Linked DNA regions of Pleurocapsa sp. PCC 7327. The protein of the gene in region 1 binds, or shares a complex with, the protein of each later gene. Links are inferred from orthologs where the notes say so. Each region holds a gene or a part of one and is shown in the gene's direction. Other genes may lie near its edges.

Region 1 (8,434 bases):
GGGCAGATGCGTTTGAGGTTTCCCTTGAACTCAAAAATAGCAACATAACCACTCAGGCGCTCTTGGTGAACACCCTTAAAGGAGCTCAAGAAATTCCTCATATCTGTCCACATCCCTTCAACTGTGTTGACATGAACTTCTCGAAGCCCATCTCCCTCATCATCCCTTGCCCATTCATGCTGACTATGACAAACAGTAGCATGAGGACGAATGACGTGATTATAACTGGCTGATTCGTCAGTGAAGAGCTGACTCTCAATTACTGTGAATTGATGCACATGATTAACCAGTATTTCACCTGTAGTGTTCCTCACTACTCGCAATCGGACTTGCCCACTGTTTCGTCCAACCGTTCCAACCACTGGTGGTCGGTCATGATCCTAGGTGCCTTTACCTCGTCGTTTGTTCGCTCGTCGTCGAGGTGGGTCAAACGGGTCAAGATGCTGCTCTCCTTTTTCCCCGCCTTCTGAAACATCTCATCGGTTTCAGTTCGAGTGTCAGGTACGGGTTCCTGCGATTGTAACTGCTCGGCACGAGCTTGCAGTTGATGAGGTAAGGTTAACACCGTTTTGTAATTTAACTGTAATTCTCCTGCCAAGCTTTTAGTGGACTCTCCCTTGAGGATGCCTCGCAACAACAACACAACCCGTTCAGGTCTCAGGTGATGTTGCGCTAGTAACGTGCCACTGTAGAGGTTGTAAGTGTGGTCGCACACACGACAGCGATAAACTCTCAACTGAGAGCGATGCGTGGTTCTAAATCTTCGGGCTTGTTCCACCCCAGCTTTACAGTTGGGACAGCTCAAGCCATCCGGATGAAAATGCTCCAAAATCCACTGCCTGCATTTGTCTCGATTGAGCAAATCGTTCAGGGGAAATTCCATAGCATGCTGACATTACTTCTCCTGCACATATTTTACACATGAGCCAATTACGTCGAAAACCTCCTTTAACCCTCTACGTTCAATCCCGACAAATTTTTTTCACGCAAAACCAAATGTTCGGTCTGAAAAAATAACTAGGAAAAATAGAATATGCAAGAACTTCAGACACGGAAAAGTCCTCTTGAAGTTGAAATTGCCTTTCCCATCCGAACCAGAGTACTTCTTACTAGGCGCCGCCTACAGCAAATCCATTAGACCTCCTGCAAAAATTCCCGATCCGCCAAGAAATGAATTTCTTGACTTATAGTGTAAGTCTACTTAAGTAAACTAGGGCTGTTAGCTTGGGAAATTCATTCCCAAGCTCTAGTTGAGACTAAATCTACTTATGCAAGAGGTTTATTTTAATCGGTGTAACATCTCTGTTATTGAAGGCTTTTTATGTACAAAGTCGTAGTCAATGCCTTTGGCGGTAGCGACCAACTTTCAATCGTCGAAGAACCCGAGCTCACTCCTGATAGCAACCAAGTTATCGTGCGACTGACCAGCATTGGTATGAATCACGCCGATTTGATGGCACGGCGAGGCGAATATCGCTTGATTTCTGGCGCGCCACCCTTTACGCCAGGAATAGAAGGAGGCGGTTACATCGAAGCCATTGGCGATCTCGTTACGGATCGCCATGTCGGTCAGCGCGTTATCCTGACTTTAGATGCGCCTGCGTCTAAAGGCATCGGCAAAGGCACTTATCAATCTCATTACCTCATTGCTGCCGATAAAACTATCCCTGCTCCTGACGAAATTTCTGATGAGATCCTGGGCGCTATTTGGTATCCCTATCTAACCGCTTGGGGTTGCTTAATTTGGAGGCAGCAACTACAACCCGGACAAAGCGTTCTCATTCCAGCAGCCAGTAGTAGCGTTGCGATCGCAGCTTCTCAGGTAGTCAAGCACTATGGTGGCATTGCGATCGGGACGACCACCAGTCCGGATAAAGTCGAGAAACTACAAGCTATGCCCGAAGTCCGGTTCGACCATTTAATCGTAACGCGCAATTCCCAATGGTGGCGAGAAGTCAAGCACTTAACTGCCGGGAAAGGACCCGATGTCATTTTCGATCCCGTTGCTGCCGGAGAATTCCTCAACCAAGAAATCCGCCTGATAGCCAATGGAGGCACAATTTGGATTTATGGGTTGTTAGGCAAACCGGATGTCGTAGACGTTAGTCCTTTAATTCGTAAAGCTGCGGCGATTCGCGGTTGGTTAATTAACGAACTTTCTGGCAGCGAACGAGAGCAAATCGCCTATCAACATGTTTTAGAATGTCTTGTCAATGGGACATATAAGTTACCTATTGCTGCCAAATTTTCACTCTGCGACGTTCGTCACGCTAATCAAGCAATGGAAAAGGGCGAACATATTGGCAAATTAATTTTAATTCCGTAAGTAGTTAGTCGTTATTAAAAATATGGATATTTTCTCTTAATGACTAACGACTAACTATTAACCATCAACTAACAAGGAAAAATTATTGATGCTGAAATTTTACTACAATCCTATTTCCCCGATCGCTCGTCGCGTCTGGATAGTGCTACTAGAAAAAAACATTCCCTTTGAATCGGTACTAGTCAACTTAAACGGCGACAAATTCCAACCAGAGTTTTTAGCCATTAACGAAACTAGGAATCGATCTGAGTAATTCCCCCAATATTAAAGATTGGTGTCAACGTTTAATGCAGCGAGAAGCATGGCAAAAGGTGCAACCCAATGACCAGGAAGTAAAAACTTTCAAGCAAAGAGCAAAAGCTTTGTTGACATTGCGCCAGCGCGAATTAGAGCGAGAAAGTTCTTCTAACGCCTGAGATCTTGCACCATTCTCAACAACTGCTGTTGTCATTAATTTCCTGGTCGAGCGAAAAAGTCCTCTAAAGAAGACCCGATAGGAATTTGAGTCGATTTTAATCGAGTTGAGCTTTGAGCCTAGAACTTTAGTTCTAGGCGTTGATGCCAAAGGTGCGAGATCGGATCTGAGTCTAACCGAACATAAGGCAGAGAGCGGTTCAAAAATTTTGAATCTCAATTTTGACGAAGTACCTTGCACTTTTGAACAATAATTCCTGGATGTCACAGAGCAAGCGGATTTATTCGTAGGGTCAATCCTTTGATCCAGAATCCTTTGATCCAAAATCGAATGACCCGATGAGTCCTATGGCACAATGAGAGACACTGACTAAAAGAATTGCTCTCATCGAACAAATTTTTCGTATAAATTTCAACTGACACAACTAAACCAGATATGACTGCAACCCTCCAAGCACCTCCAAAGACTCGTCGCGTAATTTTCCCCTTCACCGCGATTGTAGGTCAAGAAGAAATGAAACTCGCTCTCATCCTCAATGTAATCGATCCGAAAATTGGCGGGGTAATGATTATGGGCGATCGCGGCACTGGCAAATCGACGACAATTCGGGCCTTAGCCGATTTATTGCCAGAAATTGAAGTCGTCGCCGACGATCCCTTCAATTCCGATCCCTACGATCCCGATCTAATGAGCGATCGCGTTCGGGAGCAACTAGAGAAACAAATTCCCCTACAAATTGTCAAAAAGAAAGTTCCCATGGTTGACTTGCCTCTAGGAGCCACTGAAGATAGAGTTTGCGGCACGATCGACATTGAAAAAGCCCTCTCCGAAGGGGTGAAAGCCTTTGAACCCGGACTGCTGGCAAAAGCTAATCGAGGCATTCTCTACGTCGATGAAGTCAACTTGCTCGACGATCACCTCGTAGACGTTTTATTGGATTCTGCCGCTAGCGGTTGGAATACCGTCGAACGAGAAGGAATTTCCATTCGCCACCCCGCCCGTTTCGTGCTGGTAGGTTCCGGCAACCCAGAAGAAGGAGAATTGCGACCTCAGTTGCTCGATCGCTTTGGCATGCACGCCGAAATTCACACCGTCAAAGAACCCGCGCTGAGAGTGCAAATCGTCGAGCAGCGCTCCGAATTTGACAGCAATCCCCAAAAATTCTGCGAAAAATACCAACCCGAACAAGAAGCGCTGCAAGAGAAGATTATTAACGCTCAAAAACTTCTGCCCCAAGTCGAAATCGATTACGATTTGCGCATTAAAATTTCCGAAGTTTGTTCCGCTCTCGATGTCGATGGCTTGAGAGGAGATATCGTCACCAATCGCGCCGCTAAAGCCCTAGCAGCCTTTGAAGGGCGCACGACCGTGACGGTAGACGATATTCGTCGGGTAATTACCTTGGCTCTGCGGCACCGACTGCGCAAAGACCCCCTGGAGTCGATCGAATCCGGCTATAAAGTCGAAAAAGCCTTCAATCGGGTATTCGGTTTGGAAGTGTCAGAAGAAAACTAGCCATCGGTTATAGTTATTAGTCTCTAGTCATTCGCTATGCTTGACTAAGGACTGCTAACTCAAGACACATGACACAAGAGCCTTTGATCGAACTGAGAGGGGTTTGCAAGTCGTTTGGCGACAAGGTGATTCTTGACCACATAGACTTGAGTATCTATCGAGGGGAAGCACTGGTTATTATCGGTCCTTCTGGAACGGGCAAGTCGACAGTCCTACGGGCGATCGCTGGCTTGATTCCCATCGATTCGGGCGAAATCTATATCAAGGGCAAACGGCGGCTAGGATTAATCGAAGATGAAGAGGATAGTCTCCGCATCTCTTTGGTGTTTCAGCAGGCAGCCTTATTCGATTCCCTAACCGTCGAAGAGAACGTTGGTTTTTTTCTCTATCAACACTCCAAGCTCCCTGGCGAGAAAATTCGGGAACTGGTCGAGGAAAAACTCGAAGTGGTGGGGTTACGCGGCATTGGCGATCGCTACCCTGCCGAACTGTCTGGCGGGATGCGCAAACGAGTAAGCTTTGCTAGGGCAATTATGTCCAATCCCGAAAACCCTCAGGATAACCCCGAAGTTCTCCTCTACGACGAACCTACCGCAGGTCTCGATCCCATTGCTTCAACCGTTATCGAAGATTTAGTCCGTCACCTGCAACGCAGTCCGGGAGGATGCGATACCTACGTGATGGTGACACATCAGCAGAGTACGATTCGCCGCACCGCCGATCGCATTGTGTTTCTCTATGACGGGAAAATTCAATGGCAAGGAAGCTGTGGGGAAATCGATACCACCGATCACCCCATGGTACGGCAATTTTTTAGCGCTAGCGTTCGCGGTCCGATCAAAGTCATCGATTGAGCTAGTGTAGTCATAAAACCTTTGATGTTGAGACAAAGTGAGGAATACAGATGCTGCGATCGCGAACGGTTCGAGAAGGCACGGTTGGATTATTTGCCCTGTTGGGATTAGTATTATTTGGCGGACTGGCTATTTGGCTGCGGGGTGGGGGATTCGGTCAACGGAACTACCAATTCATCGCTGAATTTAGTGACGTTAGCGGTCTGCAAATCGGCGCTCCCGTTCGCTATCGAGGCGTGACAGTGGGCAAAATTGCTGCCATGAACCCCGGGCTGAAGAATGTTGATGTCGTTCTAGAAATTTCCTCGGCTAACGTCATTCTTCCCCGCCAGGTGAGAATCCAAACCAATCGCTACGGATTAATCGGCGAAGCATCGGTAGACATCACTCCCCTGGGAGCGCTTCCCTCGGATACTCAGGCTTTCAATCCGCTTAGTCCCGATTGTAATTCCCAAGCAATTATTTGTGAAGGCGATCGCCTCAAGGGCGATCCCGGCGTTCAGCTTTTCGAAAATCTTGCTCGTCTAAGCGAACTTTATACCGATCCAAAATTCTTTAACAGTATTACTGGTGCTGCCCAAAGCGCTTCTGTAGCTGCCGAGCGTATTGCCAAACTAAGCGATGTTTTAGCCCGTTTGTCTGTGACGGTTAACAGAGAAATTCAAGGCGTTTCCGATACAACTGAGGCACTGACGAAAACAGCCAATGAAACAACTCAGTTTATCGACAACGCCAATAGTTTACTCGCAGAAAATCGCAGCACTTTACAGAGGACGCTCAATAATACTTCTGAACTGGCAAACAGTTTGAACAGTTTGATCGAAGAGAATCGAACCAATCTAAGCGCAACCCTCAATAATATCGATCGCACCAGTCAAGAGCTACAAAAGTTGGTAGAACAGGTAAATACGGGACTGGCTACTTCTGACACTCAAAAAATCGTACAGAACTTAGAAACGTTAGTAGCTAATGCAGCCGCAACATCAACCAATCTGCGAGAACTTTCTGGGATGCTCAACGATCCTGCCAATGCCCTAACATTGCAGCGCACCTTGGACTCGGCTAGAGCCACCTTTGAAAATGCCCAGAAAATTACTTCAGACCTAGACGATCTCACTGGCGATCCGGCATTCCGAGACAATCTGCGCAACTTGGTTAACGGACTGGGCAATCTAGTCTCCTCAACTCAGAATTTAGAGCGGCAGATTCAAACGGCACAAGCGCTAGGAATCGTCAAACAAGAACCGGAACGAACGAGCAGATCGCCCCAACGCCTCAAACCTTACAGTACTACGGTCAGCAGTAATGATGCCAAAGCGCCACTGCCCTATTTAGAACTCATGTCTAAAAATATTTTTCAATCCCCTGCCTCTTTTAAGCTTTTTTTCGAGCCATCGTCGAAAGCTTTTCCAACTCCTTCAAGCTTCCAGTTGCAAGGATCGTTACCAGAGGATTAGACGGTTTTATATTGCTAATAACTTCTTTGATAAACTCTCTGAGAGAAGAAACTTTAACGAAACCTTTATAATAGGTAACTGTAACAAAAATAACGCAGGTCTTCTCGGCTGAGGGTTATTTGTTAAGAGGAGTATTAAGGTCGCAGTGTTTGTCCTTTCTGGGTATGAATATTTACTTGGTTTCCTACTAGCTTGCAGCCTAGTTCCTATCCTAGCTCTAACAGCGTCAAAACTTTTACGACCTAGCGGTGGCGGTCCAGAACGACGTACCACCTACGAATCTGGAATGGAACCCATCGGAGGAGCTTGGATTCAGTTCAATATTCGCTATTACATGTTTGCTCTGGTTTTCGTCGTCTTTGACGTAGAAACCGTGTTTTTATATCCTTGGGCAGTTGCCTTTAATCGTCTCGGACTGCTCGCTTTCGTCGAAGCGCTCATTTTTATTGCCATTCTGGTCGTCGCTCTTGTCTATGCTTGGAGAAAAGGCGCTCTAGAATGGTCTTAGCCGGAGTTCGGTGTTCGGTAATCGGTTAACTCGCTGGTTCCGTTAACTGAATCCTGAAATCGTTACCAGCACTTATTTGATACAGCGATCGAAAACTATGAGTCCTAATTTAACTACCAACGAAGCTGCCCTAGAGCAGCAGCAAAAAGAAAAAATCCTCAATCCAATTAATCGCACTCAGGTCACGCAAGATCTGTCGGAAAATGTCATTTTAACCACTGTAGACGATCTCTACAACTGGGCGCGATTGTCCAGCCTCTGGCCCTTACTGTACGGAACCGCCTGTTGTTTTATTGAATTTGCTGCCTTGATTGGCGCACGGTTTGATTTTGACCGCTTTGGTTTAGTTCCCCGTTCTAGTCCCCGACAAGCAGATTTGATTATCACCGCAGGCACGATTACCATGAAAATGGCACCAGCGCTGGTTCGCCTCTACGAAGAGATGCCAGAACCGAAATATGTCATCGCCATGGGAGCTTGCACTATCACGGGCGGAATGTTTAGCGTTGACTCGACGACGGCAGTCAGAGGAGTCGATAAGCTGATTCCGGTTGATGTTTATATTCCTGGCTGCCCGCCTCGTCCGGAAGCAATTATCGACGCGATTATCAAGCTGCGCAAAAAAATTGCCAATGATTCGATTCAAGATAGAGCAGCGGTAACACAGCAAACCCATCGCTACTATAGCACTACCCACAGTATGAAGGTAGTAGAGCCAATTCTGACGGGTAAATATCTCCGGGCTGGAACTCGCGAAATGCCACCGCTGGAGTTGACCGAAGCGATGGGAATGCCAGTTCCACCCGCTCTAGCAGCGTCACAGAAACAAAAGGAGGAAGTTAACCGTGGCTGAAGAAACTCAGTCAGATAAGCCGACAGGTGAAGCACCAGAAGCCTCTGCAATTGTCCAGGCGGGTAAGATCTCTAGCTGGCTGACGGAAAATGGCTTCGAGAATACAGCGCTTGAGGTAGATCATTTAGGAGTCGAGCTAATCAAGGTAGAGCCAGAGTTTCTCATTCCTATTGCTACCGCGCTCTATGCCTACGGATTTAACTATCTCCAGTGCCAAGGCGCTTACGATCTCGGTCCCGGAAAAGAGTTAGTTAGTTTTTATCATCTTATCAAGGTCAGTGACGATGCCGATCGCCCTGAAGAAGTTCGACTAAAAGTCTTTCTGCCGCGAGATAATCCTAGGGTGCCTTCGGTATACTGGATTTGGAAAGGAGCCGACTGGCAAGAACGCGAAAGCTACGATATGTATGGCATTGTCTATGAGGGACACCCGAATCTCAAGCGAATTTTGATGCCGGAAGATTGGGTGGGCTGGCCTCTGCGTAAGGATTATGTCTCGCCAGATT
Region 2 (5,460 bases), 270 kb from region 1 along the record:
GCCTATTTCCTGATCTTCCTCGCCATTCTAGTGCGTTGGACGGTTCCCCGCGTTCGCATCGACCAACTCCTCAATTTAGGTTGGAAGTTTCTCCTGCCAGTTTCTCTAGCCAATTTACTTTTGACGGCTGCCCTCAAACTCGCCTTTCCCTTTGCGTTTGGAGGGTAGATAGAGAATCAGTGACCAATGACAAAGGACAAACGATATGTTCAACCAAATCCTCAAACAAGTCCAGGCATACGCCAAAGAAAGCGTGCAAGCAGCAAAATACATCGGCGAAGGGCTTTCTGTCACTTTCGACCACATGCGTCGCCGCCCTGTAACCGTTCAGTATCCCTATGAGAAACTGATTCCTTCAGAACGCTTTCGCGGTAGAATCCACTTTGAATTCGACAAGTGCATCTCCTGCGAAGTCTGTGTCCGAGTTTGCCCGATCAACCTTCCCGTAGTAGATTGGGAATTCGACAAGAGCGTCAAGAAGAAAAAGCTCAAGCACTACAGCATCGATTTTGGCGTTTGTATCTTCTGCGGCAACTGCGTGGAATACTGCCCCACCAATTGCCTCTCTATGACAGAAGAATATGAACTCGCTTCCTACGATCGCCACGAACTCAACTACGATAACGTGGCTCTCGGACGCTTGCCATATAAAGTTACCCAAGATCCGATGGTAACTCCTCTACGAGAGTTGGCATATCTGCCTAAAGGAGTCCTCGAACCTCACGATTTACCTTCGGGAAGTCAAAGACCTGGCAAGCGCCCAGAGGAAATCGTTAAAGAGATGGAATCTAACAAAGAAGGTGTGAGTTAATCGTAGATTTGTTGTTGGTTAGGGGTTAGTTCCAGACGCGAAATTTTAGCTCTATATAGCCCAATAACCAACAACAATCGTTCCTACTAAGGAGAATAAAAGACTGTGAATCTAGCTGAAGGCGTTCAAATTGTTTCATTTGGTCTGTTGTCTGTGATGATGCTTGGCGCTGCCTTGGGTGTAGTGCTTTTATCCAATATCGTCTATTCAGCCTTTTTATTAGCAGGCGTATTCATTAGCATTGCTGGTATCTATATCCTACTCAATGCTGATTTTGTAGCAGCCGCACAAATTTTAATCTATGTCGGCGCTATTAACGTGCTGATTATCTTTGCTATCATGCTGGTCAACAAGCGCGAAGAGTTTATTGCCGTCCCCAGACGTTGGATTCGCCAGGGAGCAACGGCGCTAGTTTGTCTTGGTTTATTTGCGCTGCTGGCGACGATGGTGTTAGTGACTCCTTGGTCGATAGCTGGCACTTCGTCTGCTGCGGTTGAAAGTACGATCGTAGAAATTGGCAAACATTTCTTCAGCGACTTCTTATTGCCCTTTGAGCTGGCTTCGGTGTTGTTGTTGATGGCAATGGTCGGCGCAATTATTCTCGCCCGTCGCGATATAATTCCAGAACCTCAAGAACCCACGACAACCCCTTTAACATTACCCGAACGTCCCCGCGAAGTAGCTTCATTAGGTAGCAAGTCTTCGGAATTATAAATGATGAATTCTCAAAGAAGACTGACGAAGTATCGATAACCATTGAAAGAGGATTTATGCAACTGCAACTGGAATATTGTTTGCTATTGGCTGCTGCGCTTTTCTGTATCGGGATTTATGGTTTGATTACCAGCCGAAATGCAGTACGAGTTCTTATGTCCATCGAGTTGCTGCTCAATTCAGTGAATCTGAATTTGATGGGCTTCTCTAATTTCTTAGATCCTACAGGAATCAAGGGTCAAGTTTTTACTATCTTTGTGATTACGGTCGCCGCAGCAGAAGCAGCAGTCGGTTTGGCAATTGTACTTGCGATTTATCGCAACCGCGAGACGATCGACATGGAGCAATTTAATCTACTCAAGTGGTAAGAGAAAGGTAAAGGGTAGAAGGAAAAAGACAAAAGTAAAATTTTTTCCTTTTCACTTTTTCCTGATAAAAAATACCGCCAACTTTTGGTAAAGAGGCGGTTTTTTTGTTGCTCGATGGTGTTAAAGCAATTAATTTAAAAGGCAATAAACTCTACAGAGAAGAGCCTAAACCAGCGTAGGCACCGTAGAAGAAAAGACCTACAACAGCAATGACACCCAAACCAGCTATAGTGGCAACAACCCACAGCGGAATACGTCCTTCTGCAAACATAATTTTAACCTCCTATTTTTCTCCGATTGAAACTTCAATTATTATCCAATAATTAGTTGAAGAAATAACTGGAGAATAGGATACCAAGGACTGCAATCAGTAACAAACCCAAGTATAGAGAAGTCCGATTAAGCTCTACTGGTTGTCTGTTGGGATTTGGATTTCTCTCCATGACTTTCTCCTATCTTTGGATAAATTGCATAGCGGCGATCGCGCCTAAAAAGAATACAGTGGGAACGGCCAGAGTATGAACGGCTAGCCATCTCACCGTAAAAATCGGATAAGAAACAGGTTGATTGGTAGGAGTCCGACTTGTCATAATTTCCATCCTTGTTTTATAACTACTTAATTATTAAACTGCTCGATTTCCTGCTTGGCTTTAAAGCGATCGGTGATGATTGGTAATTCTTGACGCTCTTGCGTAAAATACTCATCGGGACGGGGTGTTCCGAAAACATCATAGGCTAGTCCCGTTTGGACGAATAACCAACCCGCAATAAACAACATCGGGATGGTGATGCTGTGAATTACCCAGTAACGAACGCTAGTAATAATGTCCGAAAACGGACGCTCTCCAGTGCTACCAGACATTTAAATTTCTCCTCCTATTGTTATCGTTTCAATTCTATAGTTTATACGATCCAAAACCGCCGATCGTGCTAACAGCTATAGCCTAATTTTAAGCTGTTTCTGCTGGCGGCTCATATCTAAGTAAAACACCTTTTTGACCCAGAATAAATCCTTTCTCAGGGGTCACAAAGACGATTTTGTAAAGGTTAGAGGGAGTATCCTCTATTTCTCTATCTTTTTGCCAAGTTTTCCCATTATCAAAGCTTACCAGCACATTGCCGCTACCGCCACTCACCCAAATTTCTTCGGGGGTTCTGTAGGCTAAATCCAATAAGCCCCAACTGGTTGAGGGTTCAGGATAGATAACTTCTCCCCATTCCTCGTCTTGACCGTCAGTGCTAGCGAACTGAATTTGACCGCCGCGAGCAAGCAACCACAGCCGTCCGTCCTCGCTATATCCCATTGTCTGCAATCTGCGAGAAGAGGTGCGATTGTGAGGAGTCCATTCCGTTTGTCCCGGTTCCCAAGTTGAATAGAAGTTTCCTCTGGCGGAAACAGCAACATATTTACCGTCAGCAGAGCGAGCAATCGTCCGGGCGACCCCCACCGCACCTTCGACTAAAGCTTGCCAGGTACGACCGCCATTGCTAGTTTTATAAATCGCTCCCAGGTCTGTCACCATTTCTGCCATTTTAGAACCCAGTGCAACAATACCATTTGGCGCACCCGGTAACTTTTCGCTTAGGGGAATACGCGACCAAGACTGACCGCCGTCCTCGGTGTGCAGCAAAATAGAGGGTTTTCCAGTAATCCAGCCTTCTTGTCCGTTAAAGCTGACGGCTGTAAAGCTGGCTTTTTCTTCTCCCAAGTCTAGTTTTTTCTCTTGCCAGGTTTTGCCTCCATCAGTTGTTTCAAACAGGGCTGCCTGAGAACCGACCAACCAGCCATGATTTGGGTCGTCGGTAAAAGCTAGATCGGCAAAAGTCGATTCGGTTTCTAACTGGATAACTGACCAGGGATTGTAACTGGTAGAGGGAACGGTACTACAACTGATACAAAATAAGGAAAACGCAATTAATATGAAGATTTGTTTCAGCTTTCTCATGAATATGTTCATATTCTTAGTCGATAACAGCTAGGAATCGATTTATCGGTTTCTCCCCGGCTAAAATTGTTCGGTAAGATTGCATTTAATGCGAAAAATAGGGATATCAATTAAAGGGAGTTGGCAGCGATGCTTGGTTCGAGCCTAATTTAAACCGTATAGGCTTAAGAAAAATAAGAAGGCTAGGGCTAGTCCTCCGAAGATCAAAATATTTTTTTGTCCTGGAGTCAAACGGTTAACACCAAAACCGTAATTGAGATTTTCTTGGAATCCAGAGGGAGCATTTCTGGCTCCAATGTTGACAAAGGCAGAACGGCTTGCCCCACAGACCGGACAGCGCCAATCGACGGGCAATTCCTCAAATGGCGTTCCGGCAGGAGTGTTACTTTTACTATCTCCCTTATCTGGCTCGTAAACGTAGCCGCAAGCACGGCATTCATAGCTTGCTAGAGCTTGCTCTGCCAGCGTTTTCTCTACAGGTCGATCGCTCATTGCTAGTACTAAGCAAATCTTAAAATGTCTGTAACAAATTATCGCATATAATCTAACTTTCTTATCTTACTAGGGATTGGTCAGTTGTCCTTCGTCATTGGTCATAGGTCATTGGGAATTAGTGAGTAGTTAGTAGGGGCGGATCAATCTCAAAACGCTAGCGATTTCCCAACAGTTATTGTTAAAAACCCGCCCGTACAGTGGTTAGTGGTTAATTGTCTCCCAGTCTCCCCGTCTCCTTGCCTCACTCCTCAAACAAACCGCTAAGGCGCTCTACCTCATTCTGAGCTATGTAAATCGGCGCTCCTGCCAGAATTCCAGTCACGTTGCGGAATGGTCTGCCAATATGCATGCCTCGGTTGTCGATCGCAAACTCGCGAATATCCTTATCGTGCATCGAGCCGCGCATTTTTAGTACTGTAATGCCCCGGCGCATTTCTCCGTACATTTCCACGTAACGCAGCAGGATAATCGAGTCAGTAATAGTAGAAATGTGTGCCTCTGTAATCGAAGAACCGCCTAAAAGCGTCGGGGTGGTGGACGTAAACAGTCCGCCAATTTCTTTCTGTTTGATAAATGAAGTCAGACCAATAATAAATTCCCGAAAGCTTTTGAGGGTGGAAACCCTCTCCAATGCCGAGAGACTGTCTACTGAAACGCGATTGGGTTTAAATTCTTCGATGATCTCCTTCATGGCGATTAAATGATTTTCCAGGGTAGTCGTTTCGGGATAGCGACAGACAACTTTCAACTTGCCTTCGCGTTCCATCCGCTCGAAATCGACACCCCAACCGATCGCGTTTCTAAACAATTGCTCTCGGCTTTCCTCAAAAGCAAAAATGAGACACCTTTCCGCACTGTTGGCACCACCTGCCATAAATTCTGTCACCATCAGGGTTTTCCCTGTCCCCGTCGCTCCTGAGACGAGGATGATCGAGTCGCGGAAAAATCCGCCGCCGCACATTCTATCCAATTCTTCGCTACCGGAAGTAATACGGATGTTGGATGATTTCTGTTCGAGTTCGATTGCCGCTAGCGGAATGATCGTAATTCCCCGGTTGCGAATCACGGTAAAAGGAAATTCCCCCTTTTGGTGGTCGGTTCCCCGATACTTAAGAATTTCGATAGT

What was found.
Region 2: the proteins of ndhC (region 1) and PLE7327_RS04350 are in contact, whole or in part, in a cryo-EM structure (PDB 7NYH), measured with the Escherichia coli proteins. The link is inferred for Pleurocapsa sp. PCC 7327 from one-to-one orthologs.

What each region holds. Positions count from the first base shown.
Region 1 is NC_019689.1:1,245,252-1,253,685, reverse strand. Bases 5,440-8,393 are described here. They hold ndhC (photosynthetic/respiratory NAD(P)H-quinone oxidoreductase subunit C), read left to right. Parts: upstream 5,440-6,712; coding sequence 6,713-7,075; downstream 7,076-8,393. Other genes in these bases: PLE7327_RS05575 (NAD(P)H-quinone oxidoreductase subunit J), read left to right, coding at 7,921-8,393; ndhK (photosynthetic/respiratory NAD(P)H-quinone oxidoreductase subunit K), read left to right, coding at 7,173-7,928; PLE7327_RS05590 (MlaD family protein), read left to right, coding at 5,440-6,567. In the rest of the region: PLE7327_RS26380 (transposase), read right to left, coding at 1-362; PLE7327_RS05610 (hypothetical protein), read right to left, coding at 314-883; PLE7327_RS05605 (zinc-binding dehydrogenase), read left to right, coding at 1,322-2,326; PLE7327_RS24740 (hypothetical protein), read right to left, coding at 2,604-2,777; bchI (magnesium chelatase ATPase subunit I), read left to right, coding at 3,177-4,256; PLE7327_RS05595 (ABC transporter ATP-binding protein), read left to right, coding at 4,325-5,110; more of PLE7327_RS05590, read left to right, coding at 5,161-5,439; more of PLE7327_RS05575, read left to right, coding at 8,394-8,434. UniProt on the Escherichia coli protein: NDH-1 shuttles electrons from NADH, via FMN and iron-sulfur (Fe-S) centers, to quinones in the respiratory chain. The immediate electron acceptor for the enzyme in this species is believed to be ubiquinone.
Region 2 is NC_019689.1:972,883-978,342, forward strand. Bases 1-2,720 are described here. They hold PLE7327_RS04350 (NADH-quinone oxidoreductase subunit J), read left to right. Parts: upstream 1-916; coding sequence 917-1,525; downstream 1,526-2,720. Other genes in these bases: nuoH (NADH-quinone oxidoreductase subunit NuoH), read left to right, coding at 1-168; ndhI (NAD(P)H-quinone oxidoreductase subunit I), read left to right, coding at 206-811; nuoK (NADH-quinone oxidoreductase subunit NuoK), read left to right, coding at 1,582-1,893; PLE7327_RS04360 (photosystem II reaction center protein J), read right to left, coding at 2,045-2,164; PLE7327_RS23130 (photosystem II reaction center protein L), read right to left, coding at 2,217-2,336. Outside these bases: more of psbE, read right to left, coding at 2,721-2,755; PLE7327_RS04375 (photosynthesis system II assembly factor Ycf48), read right to left, coding at 2,844-3,839; PLE7327_RS04380 (rubredoxin), read right to left, coding at 3,984-4,331; circadian clock protein KaiC, read right to left, coding at 4,576-5,460. UniProt on the Escherichia coli protein: NDH-1 shuttles electrons from NADH, via FMN and iron-sulfur (Fe-S) centers, to quinones in the respiratory chain. The immediate electron acceptor for the enzyme in this species is believed to be ubiquinone.